DNA from 4 places in the Cytobacillus mangrovibacter genome. Region 3 is predicted to be linked to each of the others. Evidence: predicted binding sites of a transcription regulator. Region 3 holds the regulator's gene; each other region holds the start of a gene.
The links. Region 3 encodes LexA, which represses DNA repair genes until DNA is damaged. Its sites were predicted from a motif close to CGAACATATGTTCG; they were not measured.
Positions count from the first base shown of each region.

Region 1 (6,037 bases), 180 kb from region 3:
ATTATTTCATTAATTCTTGATGAAATTGGTTTCTTTGAGTGGGCAGCTCTTCACATGGCAAGGGCAGCTAAAGGTAATGGAAAACGAATGTTTGTTTATGTTTCCATTCTAGGAGCATTGGTGGCAGCATTATTTGCAAATGATGGGGCAGCACTAATTTTGACTCCTATAGTTTTAGCAATGGTAAGAAATCTAAAGTTTAATGAAAAAATGGTTTTTCCATTTATTATAGCGAGTGGATTTATTGCTGATACAACATCTTTGCCATTAGTAGTAAGTAACTTAGTTAATATTGTGTCAGCTGACTTCTTTGGCATTGGATTTGCAGAGTTTGCTTCAAGGATGATAATCCCGAACTTCTTTTCATTAGCAGCAAGTATCTTGGTCTTATATCTATTTTTCCGAAAAAGTATTCCGAGGAATTATGATCTTTCTGAATTAAAGAAGCCAGTTGAAGCGATTCGAGACGAAAAAATGTTTCGATTATCTTGGATTGTGTTAGGAATCTTGCTAATCGGTTATTTCGCTAGTGAATTTACAGGTATTCCAGTATCGATTATTGCAAGCATCATCGCAATCTTTTTCCTTATAATGGCAAGAAAGAGCTCTGCGGTTAATACGCGTTCAGTTATAAAAGGTGCACCTTGGGCGATCGTCTTTTTCTCAATAGGTATGTATGTTGTTGTGTATGGCTTAAGAAACGTAGGGTTAACTAACATCTTAGCCGACCTGATTCAAGTAACTGCTGACCAAGGCTTATTTGCTGCAACAGTAGGAATGGGATTTATTGCGGCAATTCTTTCTTCGATTATGAACAATATGCCAACTGTAATGATTGATGCGTTGGCTATTGCTGATACAAGTACAACCGGAGTCATTCGTGAAGCACTTATTTATGCGAATGTGATTGGTTCTGATTTAGGTCCTAAAATTACACCGATTGGCTCACTAGCAACCTTATTATGGCTACATGTTTTATCCCAAAAAGGGGTTAAGATATCCTGGGGAACGTACTTTAAAACAGGTATTATTCTAACTATTCCAACACTGTTTATTACTTTAGTTGGCCTATATATATGGCTGTTAATTATTCACTAAATAACAAAGGAGAAATACTATATGTCTAATAAAACAATCTACTTTTTGTGTACAGGAAACTCCTGCAGAAGCCAAATGGCAGAAGGCTGGGCGAAGAAATATTTAGGTGAGGATTGGAATGTATACAGTGCAGGTATTGAAGCACACGGTTTAAATCCGAATGCAGTTAAAGCAATGAAAGAAGCAGGTATTGATATTTCCAACCAAACGTCTGATATCATTGATCCTGAAATTCTTAATAGTGCAGATCTAGTGGTTACCTTATGTGGAGATGCAGCTGATAAATGTCCTGTTACACCATCTCATGTTAAACGTGAACACTGGGGCTTTGATGACCCAGCAAAAGCAGAAGGCACAGAAGAGGGTAAATGGGCATTTTTCCAACGTGTCCGTGATGAAGTTGGCGAAAGAATTAAGCATTTTGCTGAAACAGGAAAATGAGGCTGGGACAAAAGGTTTTTAGCAACTAAAAAAGCCGAACTATTATTAGAAATGCTAACACAGCATTTTGCGATAGTTCGGTTTTCTGTATTAAAAATACAAGAATTTATTAAAAAATGACTAATGTATACACTTTGGATTCCCATATGAATAAAACTTTGGTTCAATATACAAAAGTTTTATTCCGTCTCATTATCTTAAGTATACTTATTGAATGAGACGGAATTCTCACTTCAAAAATTAACTTCCTATAATATATATTATGTTCGGGGCGTTCTTATAATAATAGAAAATTTAAGTGCTACTGCTCTATTCTGTTTTTATGGCTGCTATTTTTAATAATATCGAAATTTATATATTGGACACTATACTCAATGACATCGTTGATAAATAATTGATGATTTTTTGCAAACTCTTTGACTTGCTCTAATAATTCTTTGTCATATGTAGTTTTGTATTGAATTCTATCTTTCGGTCTAGTTTCTTTGTTAAAATGAATAACGCCTTGAAATAATACTGTTTGTAAGCCGCTTTCAATAAGATAATTTACATGAGTATCGTATTCTAAGGCCAAATTATTTAAATTCTCTAATGTAGCTTTACTTATATTTGTTCTAAATTTTACTCTAGACATATCAGTAGTTTGAATTAAATGTCCATTTACTAATTTCCACATTATCACAAACACTCCATTTCAATAAAAACAATTATTCAATATTTAAATGTTTTTCCATACGGTCTTTTTTATTTGATAAATATACATTATTTAAAATATCAGCAAACTATTGCTATCCATTATTAAATTATACGAACAATCGTTCTTAATTTCAAGGATTGATTTTCTTATATGTGTTTAATATTATGTAAACTAGATAAAAAAGCAAAAAGTCAGACTAATTTACTCCACTTCCTCTTAATAACGAGTGACACAAAAGTACTAATAAGTTTAAGTGCTTTTGTGTCATTAATTTAAGAAACGAAAATAGATCCTTTTTACTTTACTAATTGTATAACTTATTCCAGATTTATAGGTCGATTAACTTTTCATTTACTTTATAGCTCCCAAATAAAATCACCCTTAAATACTCTATTCCCTTTTATCTCTACGAGACCAAATTACAACAGGTATGAGAGCTAAGGATAATAGCCCCCCCCCAAAGATAATGTAGCATAACTTGAATTAGCTACTATCATTCCTGAAAGAGCACCGCCAGAAGCTCCTGCTAATGCAATAAAGACATCAAGTGTTCCTTGAGTTTTTGCTCGTGTTGAAGGCTCTGTAGAATCAACTATTTGAGCCGTCCCACTAATTAAGCCAAAGTTCCATCCTAATCCCAGTAAAGTAAGAGCAAAGACTAATAGAATCATTGAATCACTAGGTGCGAATGCTGCTAATAAACCAGCAAATAATAATGTAATGCCCGACGCTATGCTCATAGTTGTCCTCCCAACTTTATCTACAAGTATGCCTGTGATAAGTGAGGGAAGATACCCTAATATTGCCCTAGTTGTGACATCGTCAATTGAAAATTACTCTTAAACGAAACCAACTTAGAGTATGAATATTATTTACTCACCAGCAAACAACAAAATTGGCAACACGAACATCTACCCTTGCCCATGTTGCCGAATATATTGGATTCAAGAATGTTTATTAGCAAATTGTTTTTAAAGCTATTGTCCAGTTAATGACTTAAGAATACATTTGGTTTACTGATTCAGATTGTAATAATAAAATTGATTCTATTCTTTGATGAATTCCTCTGTGCTTCTCACTGTATCAATTGGGCGTACTAACTTTTCTATTTGTGCACGTTTAGGCTCTAGGAATGGTGGTAAAGATAATTTTTCCCCTAGGGTTTCGTAAGGTTCATCTCCCATAAAGCCAGGACCATCTGTAGCAAACTCAAATAAAATTTGTGGAGCAACTCTTGCGTATAAAGACTCAAAAAAGTGACGGTTGACATAACCGGATGTCGAGAATCCAAAACTACTCAATCTCTCAGTCCATTCATCTAACACTGAGCGATCCTCTACACGGAATGCTGCATGGTGTACCGTGCCAAAACCTTGTCGAGCTTGAGGAAGAGTCGTATTGTATTCTACAATAACTGAAGCACCATTTCCGCCTTCCCCTACTTCAAATAAATGGAATGCTCCATCAGCTGCCGTTTCTTTAAATAATAGCACCTTTTCCAGTACTTCTTTAAAGTAATCAAAGTTCGCCATACGGACAAAAACAGGACCTAGACCAGTAATGGCATATTCCAATGGGATAGGACCCTTTTGCCATGGTGTACCTGATTTCACGCCTTTATTGAATTCATCTGAAATTAGTTGATAGTGTTGATCATCAAAATCAACGAAAGAGAGAGTTTTCTTGCCAAATTGTTCTTTAATTCCAGTATGCTTGACTTCTAAACGATCAAAACGTTTTACCCAATACGCTAATGCTGCATCACTTGGTACACGGAAAGAAGTCTTAGATATCTCGTTTGTACCATGTATACCTTTCGTAATGCCTGGGAAGTCGAAGAATGTCATATCTGTGCCTGCGCTCCCTTTATCATCAGCAAAGAATAAATGATAGGTTTGAATATCATCTTGATTGACTGTTTTTTTAACTAAACGCATCCCTAAAACAAAGGTGAAAAATTCATAATTCTTTTCTGCACTGCTTGTAATAGCTGTTACGTGGTGAATTCCTTTTAGTTGGTTCATTTTATTTTCCTCCTGGAAAGTTCAGATTTAATAGTAAGTTTAGTTTGATTGATATGATTCGTTTTGTTATTCTTCAATCGGTTTTAGATTTTCTTCAATTTCAATTCTACGGTCTTCTAAAAATGGTGGTAAATCTAATTTTTCACCCAATGTTTCGATGTCTCCATCGATGGTAAAGCCTGGCCCGTCGGTTGCAATTTCAAATAAAATTCCGTTTGATTCACGGAAATATAGACTCTTAAAGTAGAAGCGATCAACGACCCCAGATGATTGAAAGCCACGTGTTCGTACTTTTTCTTCCCAAAAGGCTAGCTCTGCATCGTTTTTTACACGAATGGCTAAATGATGAATACTGCCACGGCCTGGTTTTTCAGACGGACCGTCCAAATATTTCACGACGATTTCTCCAAAGACCTCTTCTTTAATCGATTGAAAAATCGCTTCGTCTTCTGTACGGCTTATTTCTGTATAGCCAAACATGTCTGTAAGTGTACTTGCTAGTTTATCAAGTCTTCTCACCGTCATTTCTACAGAGCCCATTCCTTGAATTTGATGTTCAACAGGCACCTCGGATTTCTCCCATGTTTCCCAGTGCTTAACCTTTTCTCCGTCTGAAACAAGCAGTACCAAACGAAGGCCTTCAGGGTCTTCAAATTTTAAGGCAGGGTGATTAGCATATGAGGTGATCTCACCATGATGTACACCATACTCCCCAAATCGTGATTTCCAATAATGCAGACTTTCCACTGAGGGAACCAGTAATCCGATTCTAGTAATAGCGTTTGTACCACGATAAGTCTTTCCTGCTGGTGGAATTTCAAAAAAGGATAGTTCAGTTCCTGGGCTTCCTGTTTTATCTCCGTAAAATAAGTGATACATCGATGGATCATCTTGGTTCACAGTTACCTTCACACGACGTAAACCGAGCACATTTCGGTAGAAGTGATTATTTTGACTTGCATTTTTTGTAATCATTGAAATATGATGATGTCCTGGAATTTTATACATAAATGAATCCTCCATTTTCAATTTACTAGTCAAGTGATAGTTAAAAAAATAATAAAACTTAATTTCCTAATTTATTTTCAGTGTTTTTCTGTAATTTAGACATAAGTATATATAGTGTTTTTTGCTCTTCCTCTGTCAAGCAATCATTAACTATGGACGTTTGAAAAGTAAGTTGGTGTTCAAAAACTTCAAGCATTTTATCTTTACCTTTTGAAGTTAGGCTAATCCATTTTGTTTTCCAGTCCTGCTTACGCTGTATATATCCCTCTTGCTCCAGTCGGGTGAGCATGCGTGAAATTCCACCCTCCGACACCGTTACCTTTACAGCAAGCTGACTTTGCGTGATTGGCTGATAAGTCGCAACCTGATTTAATACATCAAACTGTGCAGCCGTAATACCAAACTGACTTAAGAATTCATTCGATAGCAAATTACTTTGATGTGTAAAGCGAGCAATACGCAACCAAATTAGTGAAGCAAGAGTATTTTTTCTCAATATGACCTACTTCCCTTCGTGACTAGCACTTTATACCACAAGGCGATATTTAATAAATTTCTCTAAACGATCGTAACAAATTCACTTAAGGGTTTGCGATATCCTCTTGGTTTTCTGCTTTCAACTTTTTCTTTTGCTGAAAGCAGGAACAACATGGATGATTATGACCTATTTAGCATAAGTACTGAGCACATCTATCAATTTTGCTTAATCATGATCTGCTCAACCTTCATACACCTTTAAATTGTTGTAAATATGTACATGGGCATAAAA
Region 1 is NZ_JBIACJ010000001.1:178,131-184,167, reverse strand. It holds gene ACFYKT_RS00930 (arsenic transporter) at 1-1,098, shown strand, start outside; gene arsC (arsenate reductase (thioredoxin)) at 1,120-1,539, shown strand; gene ACFYKT_RS00920 (rRNA methyltransferase) at 1,841-2,215, opposite strand; partial or broken gene ACFYKT_RS00915 (MFS transporter) at 2,627-3,030, opposite strand; gene ACFYKT_RS00910 (ring-cleaving dioxygenase) at 3,283-4,260, opposite strand; gene ACFYKT_RS00905 (ring-cleaving dioxygenase) at 4,327-5,268, opposite strand; gene ACFYKT_RS00900 (MarR family winged helix-turn-helix transcriptional regulator) at 5,327-5,764, opposite strand.
Region 1: a site for LexA is predicted at 2,348-2,361, ahead of ACFYKT_RS00920 (rRNA methyltransferase). Genes of this name have one in related genera too.

Region 2 (6,037 bases), on a different contig from region 3:
TGCCCTTTTTCTGACTTTAAAGAGCAGCTTGCCTATCAGCTAAAAAGAGAAATGAAGCTGCCGCCAAAGCTCATTCTGCCTGTTGGTGATTTATTTTTGCGTATGCGGCAGAAGTATTCCATCAAAGACGTTTCCCCCATTTCAGTTATCGAAAACATCCAAAAGCCCATTCTCTTTATTCATAGCCAAATGGATGATTTTATCCTGCCAACCATGTCTGAAGCCCTATATGAATTAAAAAAGGGCCCTAAAAAGCTCTATTTAGCCAAAAGCGGAGTTCATGCGCAGTCATTGAACGAGAATAAAGATGATTATGAAAAGGTCATTGATGAGTTTTTAGAAGAATATGTTTTCACATAAAGAGGCCTTGATGCAGGCCTCTTCTTTATTTTAGCAGCTCTATTCCTTTTCCATTCCCTGACAAGCCTCTAGCAAATTCATAATCCCCTACTTTAATAAAGTAACGTCCACTGTCTTTTTCAATCATGTTTGCTCTTTCCAATCCTTCATTTCCGACCACTTCAATGATGTTAATCTTGCTATCCTCTATTTTCCCATAAATAACAGGAATTCTATTTTCTAAATCACCAATGCCATTATAATCATAGAAAACATTTTTAAAGATGGTCAGCTGTTCCCCTTCCCCATAATCCCAATGGTTGTGCCCTGCATTTTCCCATCCATCCCGATCATTTCCCTTCAAGAAGGCTACTGTGACAGCGTCAATTTCCTCTTTCTTTTCACTCTTCTGTCTTGTTACATACAACAGAATCACGCCATCCTTCACTTTTTCTGTATGTATAACTTCCTTTACATTAAAAGGGATTTCCTTTTCAATTACTTGACTCATTGGCACTCCCCTACAGGCAGAGAGCAGCAGCACCACTGTTAACAATGCGACAATCCATTTTTGTTTCACACATTTCCCTCCACTTTAGCAACATCTTTACCATTAAATGTTGGTGAGGGAGGGAACATGCCTGTTTTTTGTAATTTCTGGGTAAAAGAAGGAAAACAAGTTTAATTTAATATGGTCTTTGCAATCTCTAATAACGCTTCCTTCTCTTCCTCCTCGTTAAAATGGTCTTCTCGCCATGAAGTGGAAATAGAGATTAAGAGTTTCTGGGAGGCAGCTTCTTTGATAAAATAAATCCTATGCTCGCCGTATAAAAAGTCGATTCCATCCTCTGTTAATTGTGTGTAGTCTGGTAGTGTTCCAGCTGTGATCATCTTCACTCCTGGATTGATGATCATTTGAATAGACCTCCCCTCATTAAAATTCATCACCTTACTCTCATAATGAAGGCTTATGCTTGAAACTTCAGTTGTTAAAACCCCATCCTTAGCGATATAGTCCAAATTTTTCTCTTTCGCTTCTTTATACATTTCTTCAGCCAAATGTATATTACTTTCCGGAATTTTATAAGACATGGTTCCTGTTTTTAACACTAAATCACTTTGTATTTCATTCTTTAAATGCAGAAATCCACTAATATCAGCTGGAATTTGCTCCACATTTTCAATCTTTTCTTCATTCAACAACATCGTTAATGCGTACTCACCAATTTCTTCATAGGCTTCAGTCACTAAAAAATATTTCAATTGACCTTTTGGGAGCCCTTTCTTTACTTCTTCCATTATACCTTCGTAATCCCTATACATTTGATTATATATATGATTCGGCGCCAGCTCCTCCTCCGTCATCGTTCTCATCTCGAACACTTCATTCCCTTCAGAATCAAAAAGCTTCCATCCCGTGTAGTTAACTGCCGCTGCGATCGATACAGAAATACAAATCGTAAGAACAATCGTAATAAATGATGTACGCAGAAAGATCGGCGTCTTTTTGCGTGTGATCGCGCTGGCTGCTGCATAATCCATTTCTGGTAGTGTCTGATTCTTTAGTCGTCTCTCAAATTCTTCATACGATTGAATTTTATTCTTCATCATGTACCCTCCTTTCGATTATTTTTTGTATTTTCGTCTTTACTCGTTCGAAGCGTTTTCTTGCCGTCGCAGCGTTAATTCCTAGAATCAGCGCGATCTCTGAAAACTCTCTATCTTCAATAATTCTCAGTACAATGAGGGCTCTTTCCTTCGGCTTTAATTTAGACAGTATGTAATTTAATTCAAAGTCATGATCTGGATCATTCACGCTTTCCTTTTCTTTTTCGCTAAAAGGAATAAACTCAATAAGGGACTTTCTTCTAACCTTATTCAAACAGTGATTGTACGCAATTTTATAAAGCCAAGCACGCTGATTATCAATTTCCATCACTTTTCTGCTCTGATAGGCTCTTAAAAATACTTCTTGTGCCGCATCCTCTGCATCATGGGAATTTCTTAAAATGTTGTAGCAGTAACGGTAGATAGGCTGTTGATATTGCTGCAATAACTCCTCAATCTCTGTTTCATTGTTGATTACTTCCAGCGTATATTCTGTTCTGTTTACATGCATAACGCATCACCTCCTCTTCTTGTCCTCTCTTTCTATCTATTAAGACACATAACTGCCTGCTAATGTGACAATTTTTAGAAAATAAAAAGTGAAGCTTCTAGGCGATGTTTCCCTGCTAGAAGTTTCACTTTCTGCTTTAGTTATTTAACTGTCTGTCCTGTCATACAAACTCATTCTCGGATTTAAGTATTGGTTCGGACTCTTTAATTGGAAGCAATTCGCCTTCTCTGAAAAAGCGATTGTCATTGTTTCCTCAAAAAAGACTTCCTTTGATTTTTCAATATAGATACTGCCTATATTTGTTTTAATCTCACGGTCATCATCATCTAGTTCATTTACGAGCCAAAGAGCTGATACACCACTTACTACACACCCACAGCCTTCTGTATCGTATTTCAGCTTTAGATAGCCGTTTTTGCCTGTTATCTTGGCTTTTATTTTATTTACTGCTTCTTCGGTTACGATAATTTCCAATTATATAACCTCCTTACCGCTTTATTTTATCATAATAAGCCCATCTGTTGCTTTTTTCACTCTTTCCCTATAACATCAAAAGAAATATGACAATTTTGTGAAGGGGAGGATATTTATGACAAAAGTTACGATTAAAGTGAATGATAATGGGTCTTATCGCATTACTGGCGATGTGGAGCTCGTTGATGCGGAAGGAAATCCGTTTGTTACAAAGCCCACATTTTCGCTATGCCGCTGTGGAAGGTCGTCCAACGCTCCATTTTGTGATGGAAGCCATAAAGGGGTATTTGAATCTGTTGTTCGTGCACCGAAGGAATAAATCTTATACTATCTTGCTATGAATAATTTTCCAGTACTAAACGAACATACTTTCGTATATAATATATACGAAAGTATGTTCGTTTTTTTTGAAAGAAGGAGATATTTAACTATGCGAGATAACGTTATTTTCCTTGTTGATATGCAATCATTCTATGCCTCAGTAGAAAAAGTGGATCATCCCGAACTAGCGGATAAGCCCCTCATTGTTTCTGGAGATCCTGAACGGCGAAGCGGCGTTGTTCTTGCTGCTTGCCCGTTGGCGAAAAAATTTGGTGTTCAGAATGCATCACGATTATGGGAAGCAGTACAGAAATGCCCGAACGCCGTAATCGTTCGGCCTCGCATGCAACGCTATCTTGATGTCTCCATCCAGATTACAAATACGTTAAACCAATTTACAAACCTTGTAGAACCTTATTCGATAGATGAACAGTTCTTAGATGTAACGGGTAGTACTCGACTTTTGGGAGAACCTTTGGTCATTGCAGAGAACATCAGAAGCACGATCATGAATGAATTCGGAATTAATGCTCGAGTTGGCATTGGGCCAAACAAAGTTCTGGCAAAAATGGCTTGTGATCACTTTTCTAAGAAAAATAAAAATGGCATCTTCCAATTAGACCCCAGCAATATGCAACAAGAAATGTGGCCGTTACCCGTTGGAAAAATGTTCGGTGTTGGCAGTCGAATGAACCGCCATTTACAAGGAATGGGAATCTTTACGATTGGTCAATTGGCCAATTTCCCTTTAGAACTTCTCAAAAAAAGATGGGGAATCAATGGGCAGGTGCTATGGCAAATAGCGAACGGAATTGATTATTCACCTGTAACCGTAAACACTCATGATCGGCAAAAGGCAATTGGTCATCATATGACATTGCCGAGGGACTATGAAGATCCCCAAGAGATCAAAGTTGTGTTACTCGAGCTGAGTGAGGAGGTGGCAAGACGCTCCCGCATGAAGCAATATATGGGCAGCACAGTCTCGGTAAGCATTCGTGGGGCTAACTTTGATTTCCCGACTGGATTTCATCGACAGGTCAAATTATTCTCCCCTACTAATTTTGGGATGGATATCTTCCACGCTGCCTTTCAATTATTTGAAAAGCATTGGGATGGATCGCCCATTCGCAGTGTTGGAGTGAATTTATCACAATTACAGCCAGCTCACGATTATCAGCTTAACTTATTCGATGTTCAAATAAAAAAAGAAAGGATAAGCAAAGCTCTTGATTCGATTTATAGTAAATATGGACCGAAAGCAATTGTTCGAGCTTCCTCTTTAACAAAAGCAGGGCAGGCCTATCATCGTGCTGAAAAGGTCGGTGGTCATTACAAATAGACAGAAGTATTCTATCATTTTCTATAAAGAAAGGAGCGAAAAAATCAATGTCTCCAAATAAACTAACTCCAGGGTATAATTTAATGTGGGAATCTAGTCGAATGATATTGCCTGAACATAGGGAACAACTGTTAGAAGAAAAAAGAAAGACAAAGGAATTCCAAATGCCCATACTCGATGATAATCAACTAGAGGAGATCAACCGGCTAATTCTTCAATCACTTGAACAGAATCAAACCATTACGATCACCTATGCAGAACTATACGGCCCTGCCGAGTTCTCAGGATGGATTCAAAAAGTAGATACACATAAAGAATGGTTGAAAATAAGCAATGAGGAAGATACACTAACCCTTTCTTTTAAGAAGATCTTGCAAGTTGGAGGCTAGAAATTTTTATTGATATTCCTAGAGATCCTATGAAGGACAGTATCTTGAACTTTCTAGCTGATTTTGTCTCATAGGGCTCTCCTATGGGACTTTTTCTAGGAACCATTTCCTAATTTGTGCCATAGACCTCTTCTATGAGACTATTTCTTCAATTTTTCATCTGGTTTTGCCCAATAGAACCTTTCTATGGGACGACTTTCTTTTTTGGCATAAGTGTTTTGTCTCATAAAGGGATAGATGCAACTGTCTATTAGCGTAATAACTTCAGCAAAAAAAGCTCGGCATACTTCACAAATCCCAGTTATGATTCTTTTATATACTAAAAAAGGACTGCAATTGCAGCCCTTTATCCATGTATTATTAGCTATTTATTAGCTCATTTATTTTTGTTCGGACACCTTTTAAAACCTCGGAATTCACTTGTCCAAATTTTTTTCTGACGATACTTTTTGAAACATCCTTTATTCCAAGGCTCATTCCTCACACAGTTTTATAAATATACATCATTTTCTAGGTTCTAATAATTTTGCGACATTCTCATAACCCATTTCAATTGCATACATATATGCGGTCATATTTGAGTAATCCATAAGATTCGGATCTGCCCCTAGCTGGAGCAAAACTTTAATCGTTTCCTCATTTTCCCCTTGTGCTGCATACATTAATGCCGTCATGCTGCTTTCCGAATCTTGGTAATTAATCTCTGCTCCCGCTGAATGAAGCGTTTTAATGATGTCTGCTCGTCCTTTTGTAGCAGCAGTCATCAGTGGTGTCATCATATAACTTGATTCATTATTTGGATTCGCACCGTTTTCAAGCAGAATTTTTACCATTTCACTGTCCCCTGCTTTTATAGCCCAATCCATTGCTGTATAGCTATTATAGTCCTCGATATCGATGTCTTTATCAGCTTTAGCCAATTTCTCTGCCATTTCCTGATCTCTATTGATGACGGCTTGGATAATTGGAGGAGTGTCAGGTACTGCTTCTACATAATCATCCTCAAACTCCTCATAAGGAGTAAAGGGATTCAGGTCACTCAATCCATAATAG
Region 2 is NZ_JBIACJ010000002.1:174,302-180,338, reverse strand. It holds gene ACFYKT_RS04225 (alpha/beta hydrolase) at 1-360, shown strand, start outside; gene ACFYKT_RS04220 (hypothetical protein) at 386-919, opposite strand; gene ACFYKT_RS04215 (hypothetical protein) at 1,021-1,947, opposite strand; gene ACFYKT_RS04210 (RNA polymerase sigma factor) at 1,937-2,458, opposite strand; gene ACFYKT_RS04205 (iron-sulfur cluster biosynthesis family protein) at 2,603-2,932, opposite strand; gene ACFYKT_RS04200 (CDGSH iron-sulfur domain-containing protein) at 3,048-3,251, shown strand; gene dinB (DNA polymerase IV) at 3,363-4,595, shown strand; gene ACFYKT_RS04190 (YolD-like family protein) at 4,643-4,984, shown strand; gene ACFYKT_RS04185 (M48 family metallopeptidase) at 5,488-6,037, opposite strand, start outside.
Region 2: a site for LexA is predicted at 3,293-3,306, ahead of dinB (DNA polymerase IV). Genes of this name have one in related genera too.

Region 3 (6,037 bases):
AAACGTCCATTTATATGCTTCTTTTGTTAATTTCAGTTCAGCCGCACCGAGTGGAGATCCATGAGAATCTGATTTACCAGATTTGTTTGGAGAACCATATCCAATGACTGTTTTCACTTCAATTAGTGTTGGATGATTCTCATCTTTTTTTGCTTCTTCAAGTGCTTTCGCAATCTCAGAAAGATCATTTCCATCTTCGACTTTTAAATACTGCCAACCATATGAAGTAAAACGCTGGGCAACACTTTCTGAGAAAGATTTGTCTAAATCACCATCTAGAGAAATATCATTAGAATCATAAAGGACAACTAGTCTTCCAAGCTTTAAATGACCTGCAAGAGAAGCAGCTTCAGCAGATACGCCCTCCATTAAATCTCCATCTCCACAGATGCTGTATGTATAGTGATCAACAATATCCATTTGATCTTTATTATAAACAGATGCCAAATGACGTTCAGCCATCGCCATCCCTACAGACATTGCTATACCTTGTCCTAGTGGTCCTGTTGTTGCATCTACACCTGCTGTATGCCCAAACTCTGGATGACCAGGTGTCTTACTTCCCCATTGTCTAAACTCTTTAATGTCTTTCATTGCAACATCGTAGCCTGAAAGATGAAGAAGACTATATAAAAGCATTGAGCCATGTCCTGCAGAAAGTACAAAACGGTCACGGTTGAACCAGTTAGGGTTTTTCGGATTATGATTCATATATCTCGTCCAAAGTGTATACGCCATTGGTGCAGCACCCATTGGCATTCCTGGGTGTCCAGAATTGGCCTTTTCAATGGCATCAATAGATAAAGTACGAATCGAGTTTATTGATAAAGCATCATTTTGATCAAACATCAAATACATCTCCTCTATGAGTAATCACTACTCTTTTAATAATATAGACTGCTTCCTCGATATTCAATATATTGTATCATTGACAAGGAAAAATCCGCTGTATTTCATATTTTGTCACAAACATACAACCATATGTAAAGAAGGAATACAAAACCATGTATTCCTTCTTTTAATGAAGATGGCTCTTATTCTGAACCTCTTTGAGCTTTTTAGGTGTAACATCATCCCCATTAGGATCAACAATCGTAACCCCTTTAAGCGTATTTAACATGGAAGAGCGAAATGTCTCTAAGTATTCCCTCCGTAGAGCAGATTGTTCCTTGGCTTCTACTTCAGTTAGACCTGATTCCTTTGCTTTCTTTGCAAGCGTATTGATACGCGCAAGTTTGTCTTTAGGCAGCATAATAAGGCTCCTTTTTATTCATTAAACTCAACTGCCATAATACTAGAAATGCGAACTTTTGACAAGAAAAGTTCACTCACTTGAATTGGATTCAGTATATTCCTGAAACCTTCTATGCACAGTTGCTTTTGAAATATCGTAGCCGAATCCCCTTAAAGTAGCCGCAATCTCTGAAAAGGTCAATTTATTTTTCCTCAGTCTAACAATTTCTTCAATAGGTACTTCGATACGTTCTCTGCCAGAATGGGCACCCAAATTCGCTAAGTTTTTTTCAGGTCTGTATCCATTTTTCACAGCCCTCCTCATCCCACGTTTGATCTTAATATTATGTAGTTTCCTTTGGTATTCCTCTACCATTCCAACAATATTTAAAACCATTGAGTCTGATTCAGAAAGCTGCAGCTCACCATTGTGTGAAATACTGTATAATTTAATCCCTTCTTTTAAAATACAATGAAGGATCGCAATCTTTGCATTGCCGCGACCTAGTCTTGTTTCATCCTGGATAAGAATTACTTCTATCTGCTTTTCTTTCATAAGCGATAAAAGCTCGAGAATTCCATCTCTATCAAGTTCAAAGCCGCTTGCTTGTTCTTTAATAATCTTAACTATTTGAAATCCCTGATCATTAGCGAGCTTTGTTAACTCTTCTTCTTGTCTAGCAAGGGATGTTTCCTGCGTTTGCTTAGTTGTACTGACACGGCAGTATATTATTGCTTTCATACTTAGTCCTTCCTTAATGCCTATTTACTTTGAGAACTCGCTACTTCCGTTCCCTTCTCCTTTTTTTGAATAATAGGAATCACAAGTTCATCTCCAGGATAGATTCGATCTCCAGAAATTCCATTCTTACTTTCCACCCATTTTACAAATTCCTTGGAAGTTAATTTATGTTCTTCAGAAAATTCCTCTGCAATTTGCCAAAGTGAATCTCCTTCATTAATAGTAATTTTCATTAGTGCATCATCATCTAGTCTATCAAGCTGACAAACAAGTATAAATGTAGTAAATAAGCTTAAAACGAGTAAAATAATAGCATAAGAATATCGATTCCACAATTTTTTCATCTTCCAGCACCTCAATAAGAATATACGTTCGTTTGATAACTCGATTATAAACCGAACATTTGTTTTATGTCAACAAATATTCGAACTTATGTTTGTACATATATATTAAAGATGCTATAATTAGGAAAAGAAAATCATAAGAGGTGTAATTATGATGGTAAAATTATCGAAAAGACAGCAGGATATATTAGACTTCATTAAAGATGAGGTTAGATTAAAAGGTTATCCACCATCCGTCAGAGAAATCGGGGAAGCAGTCGGTCTAGCATCAAGTTCAACCGTACACGGACATCTTGCTAGATTAGAAACAAAGGGATTAATACGAAGAGACCCTACTAAACCGCGTGCCATTGAAATTCTTGATTTAGATGAAGGAGCAGGAACTCTAAATTATAAAGTAGTGAATGTGCCTATCGTTGGAAAAGTAACAGCTGGTTTACCAATCACAGCTATTGAGAATGTCGAGGAGTATTTTCCATTACCAGAAAGACTTGCACCTGCAGATGAGCAAGTTTTCATGCTTGAGATTATGGGAGAAAGTATGATTGAGGCTGGAATATTAGATGGCGATTACGTAATTGTAAGACAGCAAAGCACAGCTAATAATGGGGATATTATCGTTGCAATGACAGAAGAAGATGAAGCAACCGTTAAGAGATTCTTCAAAGAAAAAGATCGAATCAGGCTTCAACCAGAAAATTCAACAATGGAGCCAATTATTCTCCGCAATGTTTCTATTTTAGGAAAAGTTATCGGAGTATATCGCGACATTCATTAATCTTATGCCTAATAAATAGGGAAACCTCGATTGTAGAGGTTTCCCTATTCCTTATTTACTGCCACCAACACCATTTAATTCAAACTATCATTGTATATTTGTATCTATTTTTTAAGTTTGGAAAATAAGAATTTTGTTAGGCATTAAACACAAAAAGAGACTGGGACAAAAGGTTTTCAGCAACTTAAAAAGCCGAACTATTATTAGAAATGCTAACACAGCATTTTGCAATAGTTCGGCTTTCTGTATTTAGATATTAAAAAAAATTTATCATTCGGCTTTGGACACAGCTAAATTAGTTATGTCCCAGCCTCTTTTTATTAATACATCGATAAATACTGCTCGCGCTCCCATGGATGGACTTGAGTACGGAACATATCCCATTCGATTTCTTTCGCTTCAACAAAGTGCTCAAAAATATGATCACCTAGAGCAGAAACGATCGTTTCATTTTCTTTTAATTTAACTAGCGCTTCAGCAAGCGTTGATGGAAGATCATCAATGCCCTCAGCTATGCGCTCTTCTTTGCTCATCACATATATATTGCGATCAACAGATGCTGGTGGAACAAGATTGTTTTTAATACCATCAAGACCAGCTTTAAGTAAGACAGCCATTGCCAGATATGGATTGGCTGCAGGATCAACACTTCGAACCTCTACGCGTGTACTTACTCCTCTTGAAGAAGGAATACGAATTAATGGTGAACGATTCTGTGCAGACCACGCTACATAACACGGTGCTTCATATCCTGGTACTAAACGCTTAAAAGAGTTGACTGTCGGATTCGTTACAGCTGTAAAGCTTGTCGCATGTTTGAGTATACCTGCAATAAATTGACGTGCTGTATCACTCATTTGCAAGTCTCCTTTTTCATCAAAGAAAGCGTTCTTCCCTTCTTTAAATAAGGATACATTGCAATGCATGCCAGATCCTGCAACCCCGAATAATGGCTTTGGCATAAATGTAGCATGAAGTCCGTGCTTACGTGCAATTGTTTTTACAACAAGTTTGAACGTTTGAATTTGGTCACAAGCTGTTAGTGCATCAGCATATTTAAAGTCAATCTCATGCTGCCCTGGCGCCACTTCATGATGTGATGCCTCAATTTCAAATCCCATTTCTTCCAATTCAAGAACGATATCACGACGACAATTTTCTCCAAGATCTGTTGGAGCTAAGTCAAAATATCCACCGTTATCGTTTAACTCTAATGTTGGTTCACCATTTTGATCAAGCTTAAATAAGAAGAATTCTGGTTCTGGGCCAAGGTTGAAATTCGTAAACCCTATTTCTTCCATTTCCTTCAATATACGTTTTAAGTTATTACGGGGATCCCCTTGAAAAGGAGTACCATCTGCATTATGGATATCACAAATAAGTCGGGCAACCTTGCCTTTTTCAGCTGTCCAAGGAAACACTACCCACGTATCTAAATCTGGAAATAAGTACATATCAGATTCTTCAATTCGAACAAACCCTTCGATTGATGAACCATCAAACATCATTTTATTATCAAGTGCTTTTTCAAGCTGACTAATAGGAATCTCTACATTTTTTATAGTCCCTAAAATGTCTGTAAACTGCAGTCGAATGAACTTTACATTTTCTTCCTCTGAAATCCGTTTAATATCCTCTTTTGTGAACCTTGACATATTAAAAATTCCTCCCTAACTTATTTCCCATTCATCAATGGAAGAAACGAGTGACATTCCCTTGAGTTGATGATGGGTGATTGAATCTTCCTGCTTGAACAATTTCTTTTCTAAGATGCCTTCTAATCTCGTCATTGGATAATTCACGATCTGTTTTAACAGGTCTTAAATCTGCTGCAAGCACATCTTGATTTTTCACAAAAAATAGCTGTTTTATCCCAGCCAAATTAATGCCTTGATCAATTAGATCTTTAATTTCAAGCAACTTATCAATATCGTTTAACGAAAACATTCTTCTATTGCCTTCAGATCTGGCTGGAGAAATCAATTGGTGCTCTTCATAATATCGAATTTGTCTTGCAGTTAATTCAGTTAGCTGCATGACAGGCCCAATTGGAAAAAGCGGCATGGAACGACGAATCTTGCTTCCAGTCACGCATTTCTCCTCCTTTTCTCATTTTCTTTACTTAATATAAATGATGTTAGGTTATTTGTCAAATTGATGTTAGGTTATCTAACATCAATTTTTCTTGTTACTAACTATTGAGTTTTTAGTAAAACAAGGAACATAAAAAAATCCCAATTCTCTTAAAGAAGGATTGGGATTTTCAAGTTGCTTTTTTCTGTTATTTGCTCAATCGTACGTAATGAAGGACACTTTTTCTGTTTTTGAACAAGTTTTGGCCTTCATCCCCTTGATGAAAGATTTTTTTCACGATTTCGAATAAGTTTTGGCCCTCATCTTTTGTATGAAGACGATTTCACTTAATTTTCAACTGTATATTGTCTTTCATATAAAGAAGCGCTCACTCAATAGCTAATTAAATAGATATCTTTTGTGCCTGTGCTTACTTTAAATCAATTAATCCCTTTTCTGCCAATCCGTCTATAGCTAAGCAAATGGCAATTTTCACATGGGAGTAGGTTAGACCGCCCTGAACATAGGCAACATATGGTGGCCTAATTGGACCATCCGCTGAAAGTTCAATGCTCGCTCCCTGAACAAAGGCACCTGCTGCCATGATCACATCATCCTCATATCCTGGCATTGGGCTTGGATAGGGGGTAACATGGGAATTAATCGGAGCTGCATATTGAATCGCTTGGCAAAAAGCGACCATTTTATCACGGTCATCAAACTGAACGGATTGGATGAGGTCGGTTCTTTTTGCATGCCATTTTGGAGATGAATTCATCCCTAATCGTTCTAGAATAGCCGAAGTAAATACGGCGCCTTTTAATGCCTGTCCTACGATATGAGGGGCTAAGAAAAAGCCTTGGTACA
Region 3 is NZ_JBIACJ010000001.1:355,780-361,816, forward strand. It holds gene tkt (transketolase) at 1-849, opposite strand, end outside; gene ACFYKT_RS01775 (DUF896 domain-containing protein) at 1,019-1,252, opposite strand; gene ACFYKT_RS01780 (YneB family resolvase-like protein) at 1,325-1,975, opposite strand; gene yneA (cell division suppressor protein YneA) at 1,996-2,319, opposite strand; gene lexA (transcriptional repressor LexA) at 2,474-3,097, shown strand; gene glnA (type I glutamate--ammonia ligase) at 3,418-4,752, opposite strand; gene ACFYKT_RS01800 (MerR family transcriptional regulator) at 4,787-5,188, opposite strand; gene ACFYKT_RS01805 (methionine gamma-lyase family protein) at 5,601-6,037, opposite strand, start outside.

Region 4 (6,037 bases), on a different contig from region 3:
CGTTTTTCCTCGAAAAGTAACAATAAGTGATGTTGTAATAAGTTGTCCATCAAATGATATTTTCATTAAATTCGTCTCACTCTCATCAATGGATCTTTTCGAATATAAACGATACATTTCTCATTCGATGTATGGTAAACAATGTTTCCTGGTTCTACTTTAAAAAACTCCTTATTAGCATTTTCATCTGGAACGGAACGGATGGGTGCGACTTCATCAATAATTTTTTTATCATCTTCCTCATGGTAATCAAGGATCGATACTAAAACAAACTGATCTGGAAATAATTCTCTAACTTCCTGCCACTTCATATTTCATCCCTCCCTTTTCCTTTATTATAAGCTATAGCTAATTACATATCATCTTTCTAACAATGAAATTTGGGTTACTTCAATCCTGAAATTGACTGCAGTTTTTTAAGTTCGAAGGGCAGACTTTCAACAAAAATCAAGCAACTTTAATGTCATTCTACAACCATGCCGATGTTCCTTAGCGTATGGAAGATTGGCTTTCTATATGTCGAAACTTGCTTAGCGTATGTTTTCCGCGTTTTCTTGGTGGGACCCCTTGTTAAGGCAAGCTTTCTGTTTTTTCTTCTGTGAAGTCTCTTTCCAAAAGGCCGCCAGTGATTCGCATCTCACGGCAGGATTTAATCGAAAAGATTGGGTATGTGTTTTTGGAACAAGCACATTCATGTTCTTACTTTTAAAAATTAGCTAATGGTCCGTAGGTAATTAGAGAAAACTATTGTTTATGACCTCCAACTAATTTACTTCTATGCAAAGCCGTTCCATCAGGAGTATACGAAACGGCTCTTAAAATGGCTGCTGACCCGTATTTATTTCTAATTTTGTCAACCGTGTAGCCTAATTCACGTTTCTTCCATCCGTTTAGATCAAATAAATTCAGTTGAATTTCATCATCATTAACCAGTTTTGTTATCGATACCGATACTGAACGAACGGTTTGACCTCTATAATTCTCTTGCATCAAAGCAAGGCAAACCTTATAAATATCCATTGTTACGTTCGTTGGGGTCTCAACAGTTCTTGATCTATGGAAGCCCCCACCTAATTCATCTTTGCTATACCCAAGCCCAAAACTGATAGTTCTTCCTGCCTTACGTTTATCTCTCGCCCTTTTCGCTACCTCCTCACACATTTCTAGAATAATAATATTGATCTCATTTATTTGTTTGTAATCCCTCATCAGGATCTGACTTTTCCCGAAACTTACTTGACCAGCTAAAATCGGCGCACCAATTTCTGATAAATCAACACCCCAGGCATGGTGATAAAGTTGATTTCCCATGATTCCAAATTTCTTTTCTAATAGTTCAAGATCATAACGAGCGATTTGACCTACATTAAATATCCCCATTCCGTTCAATGTTTTTTCTATACGGCGACCGATTCCCCACATTTTCGATAAAGGACTAACAGGCCATAATTTATGGGGAATATCATCATATGACCATACAGCTATTCCATTAGGAGCCTTTTTTGATTCTAAATCCAACGCTAATTTAGCCATAAGCATGTTTGGCCCAATACCAACGGTTGAGGGAAGTCCAAAAGTATTCTGTATTTCATATTGTATTAGTTGTGCAATTGTTTCTGGGGATCCCCATATTTTCTCAAGTCCTTTAACATTTAGGAAACTTTCATCAACCGAATAAGTGTGAATGGCTGAAGGGGGGACAAATTGATAAAACAACTTAGTAATTTCTGTAGATACTCTAATAAACATTCCCATTTTCGGATTAACTACTTTAATACGGGAATCATTTGGTATTTCAAATAGTCGGGAACCTGTCTTAATGCCAAATTTCTTCTTCAGTGCAGGAGAAGCAGCTAAAACAACGCTTCCTTGACGATCGATGTTCCCGACAACAGCTAAATAACAAGTTAGAGGATCCAAACCAAGCATCACAGCTGAAACGCTAGCATAGAACGATTTCATATCCACACACAATATCTTGCGGTCTGGAAATTGACTATAATCAATCATGATGTTAATTCACTCCTGATGTACATTAATTAGACTAGCGAAAGGTAGATGGTGGAAGTACCCTTCCTTATCTTGAATAATTAATTGACTCTTTAGGTGGTTAATAAAATGAACGGTGCCAATAATTGTTTTAGTAAACCCACGATCAAAGAGCTTAATTTCAAGAGACCGATTAGATTCTATCGCTTCGCAAATTAGCAATTCAAACTCTTCAAGAGCTTGCTCGTCTATTTCAGGCCTTTTAACCTTTTTTTCATCAATTAATAAATCCTTTAAACTTTGAACATGCTCTGGAAGCATCATTGCAGTCCACTTTTGGGTACCCCGATCACGGATCATTAATGTTCAACTCCTTTTTAATATATTATACACAAACATACGTTCGTTAAACAACCAAAAAATGTATGGATAGGTCTCGTCCCAGAAGCAAGAATTTACAACGACAGGAAACTAAAAAGGAATCAAAGAAACAACGTTTATTTATTAATAGAAATATTGTTTTCTTCTTAGAATTTCATTTAATTCTTTTACTGTATGTTGTAATCCTATTTCATCGAAATCAGCCATCAGTTCTTGCTCTATCTTTTGCATATGTTAAAGTAATTTCTTTACCAATACTTGATCTTTTGCCAATTATAATTACTATTTAATTTCAAAAAGAGCCCTATTGATTACCTTTTCTTAATTAAAATCTCACATTATAGAATTTATTTTTGGCGTACTCGTTTTATTGCTTTGATTCAGAATTAAAGCAGGATTATACGAAAATTAGATTAATAGATTTAAGTCACACACTGTTTTAGTGTTTTACAATATATATTTTAAGTATTTTACATTGTTTTACTTGTTTTCGGAGGCTCTGAGGCTAGTCATATCAGGGGATTCAGCGTTTTAATATAACAAAAATGGTGCTAACTATAACTTTTTTGGTGCGAACCATAACAAAAATGGTGTGAATCATAACAAAAATGGTGCCATTAATATAACAAAAATGGTGTGAACTATAACAAAAACGGTGCGACTATAACATTTTTGGTGCCAACCATAACAAAAATGGTGTCTGTTATAAAACTAGTATATATAACAAAAAAACTCTTTTGTTATACTTCGTAATTTGTCATAATTAGTCTAAGGAACTGACATGGGAAGGGAGGGGCTCTTTTGTTCCAAACAGAAATCATTGAAGTAAGTAACAATAAGCTTGTAACGAAATCAAATATGTTAATTGAGGCTAATTATAAGCTTGGGGTTGTGGAACAAAAAATTATCCTCTGTTTGGCAAGTAATATTCATCCATCAGATTCAGATTTTAAGACATATACATTGCCGATAAAAGAATTTACTAAGTTATTAGGACTGAAGGGGACCCCTAAGTACACGGAATTAAGGCAAATCACGAAAGAACTCATGCAGAAAGTGTTTGAGGTGCGTATCAATAAAAAGGTCATCCAGGTTGGATGGTTAAGTTATGTTGCGTATAACGAAACGGAAGGAACGATTGACATCCGATTCGATCCTTTCTTACGGCCTTACCTTTTGGAGCTAAAAAGAGAGTTTACTAGCTATAAATTAGAAAACGTAGTGAAGTTAAAAAGCTCCTATGCTATTCGAATCTATGAACTGTTAAAACAATATGAAAAAATCCAAGAACGGACATTTCCGATTGAATCATTAAGAAAAATGCTTGGTGCAGAGGACATCTACCCTGCATACGGAAATTTTAAGCAGCGTGTCTTAGTACCGGCTCAAAAAGAGCTGAAAAAGAAAACAGATATTTCTTTTCAAATCGAAGAGATCAAAACAGGCCGAAGAGTCTCGAAAATAAAATTTGTGATTTATCCAGCAAAGAAGAAGACAGAACAATTAAGCTTATTTGAAGAAAGCTTAGAGGAATTCAAACAACCGAATTCCTTTTCTGAAAGAGTGAAAAAGTTAGGTCTGATGATGGGCATACGGATAACAGACGAAACGATTCAAGCCTGGGAGAAATTTGGCCAAGAAAATGTCATTGTGTTGATGGAAAAAATACAGCATCGAACGGACATAGAAAACCTGATTGGATACATAACGACTGTTTTAAATGCTTCAAAAGGAAATGTGGAATCCGAAGTAGCAACGACTTCAGAGAATCAAATGATCCTGCCCTTTTTGGTTTCTTATTTCCGCAAATCGAAAGAAAAAGTGCCGAATTGGTTTGTGAAAGACAAAGCAGTAGAAGAACTTCAGACACAATTTCAAGTAAATGTGGAAGAAGCCAATGCCATGTTCGATAGCGTGAAAGATGAATTGTTTGAAATGTTAGGCGTGAAAGACTTTAAGCCTGAAACTGCCTCAAAAGAAGACAAAATGAGGAAGAAGAAAGAACTGGAGGAAACATTGAAAAAATTGAGAGGGAATTAAATATAACAAAAATGGTGTCAATAAATTATGGCACCATTTTTTTTTTTTTATAGGAAGTAAGTGAATTATCAAGGAATCCGTTTAATACCCATAAATAAACTTCCGAGACAACAACTGCCCCGCAGCGAACCTCAGTTCACTTTCCTGATCCACCTTATTCACAGGACGATCATCCGTTTTTATCAATTTCAAACTACCCCCAGCTTCGACATAGTGGCCACAGTTAACATTTTTGATCTTTTCTTCTACCGAATGGGATAAATCAGCAGGCGTTAAAAAATAAAATTCATGGCAGTATGGCAGATAGTCCGTCCATTTTTTATCTGTCTTTAAATCCCCTTGTGAGGTCTTCACTTCAAAAATAACAATCTGAGACTCATTATACGCGAAAATATCGGCTCTTTTTCCATTTGGGAGGGTTAACTCTGCCACCGCGATAAAACCACGCTGAAACAGCCATTTAAGGGCCTTGTCTTGCAATTCTTTGTGACGCTTTAAATTGATCATCGAGAGGAAGTCTGATACTTCGGCTATTTCCATATAAGAATGAACCGTTTTTTTCTTCATAGTCTTCAATTCTGTTTCAATTGTTACCCTTTTCCCTTTAATCTCCGTTAACTCTTGATTTACCTTATTTATCGCAACACTCAGTTGCTCATTAAATGCTGAAGGTAGTTTGTATTTGCCGTCTTCTGGCACATCTATCCAAGGTGTTCCTTTTTTTATTCTTTCCTTGTCACTGTCAGAATTCCATCGGAAATCCAGGCCTCGCTGATGCCTTGATTTCAAATCCTCTGTAAAAGCAAGAAAGTCTTTTAAAAAATGAACATATAACTCTTCATTGTAAACAATAATGCCTTTTTTCCTTAAATTCCTTTGCCAGTTAGGATTAAGCCTCTTTGCTAATACTAGCTTCCCTTCATATAATCCTAGATATTCACTCAAAAAGGAACGATAAGGCTCTGGATACCCCTTGAAAATCTTATTTTGATTATCCATTTCTTTTTGCATTTGCAATAGTTCCTTTTCCTTGATCCGTAGGGTTTTATCCGTATTCTCCAATTGTTCTAAAATAAGATCCGCAATTTCTTTAAATTCATGAATCCTTTCTCTTTTTTTAGTTAGTCCATTGATAAGCATCTGCAACTCATCTCTCGTTGTTTCATCCGTAACGACAGATAAGATTTCAGTTACTCCTGACCAATCAGACTTTTTAAATAAAGGTGCTAGAGGAAAGCTTTTTATCCCTAGCAGCTGCAATCGATGATAGTGTTCTTCTCCCAGGTTCTCCTTAGTTAAATCAAGCATCTTTTTAAACCGAGACAGCTTCTTTGCTTGATCCAACGAAACAGGGTAATGAGTAGGAATTTCAGAAACTCTTAAACCGTCTTGTAAGTCCAGTAAAATACGTTTGCTAAGTGAATCATTTCCGGTGGTGGTGGCTTTCATAATATCCTCCCAAAGTGCACCGTGCACCTTTTGAGGATATTATACAATGCTCCTTCTAACAAAAGCAATTAGGGATTTCTCTACCTGCGCGCTATCGCTTGCTCGCTAACCTCGCTACGAGGCTGTGTCCCCAGAAACATAGTGATATTCATTTAAGCTATGTATAGTAGATTTTTTA
Region 4 is NZ_JBIACJ010000014.1:13,888-19,924, reverse strand. It holds gene ACFYKT_RS19065 (aspartyl protease family protein) at 1-66, opposite strand, end outside; gene ACFYKT_RS19060 (hypothetical protein) at 66-311, opposite strand; gene ACFYKT_RS19055 (Y-family DNA polymerase) at 745-2,010, opposite strand; gene ACFYKT_RS19050 (YolD-like family protein) at 2,020-2,349, opposite strand; gene ACFYKT_RS19045 (replication initiation protein) at 3,172-4,410, shown strand; gene ACFYKT_RS19040 (MmcB family DNA repair protein) at 4,492-5,859, opposite strand.
Region 4: a site for LexA is predicted at 2,382-2,395, ahead of ACFYKT_RS19050 (YolD-like family protein). Genes of this name have one in related genera too.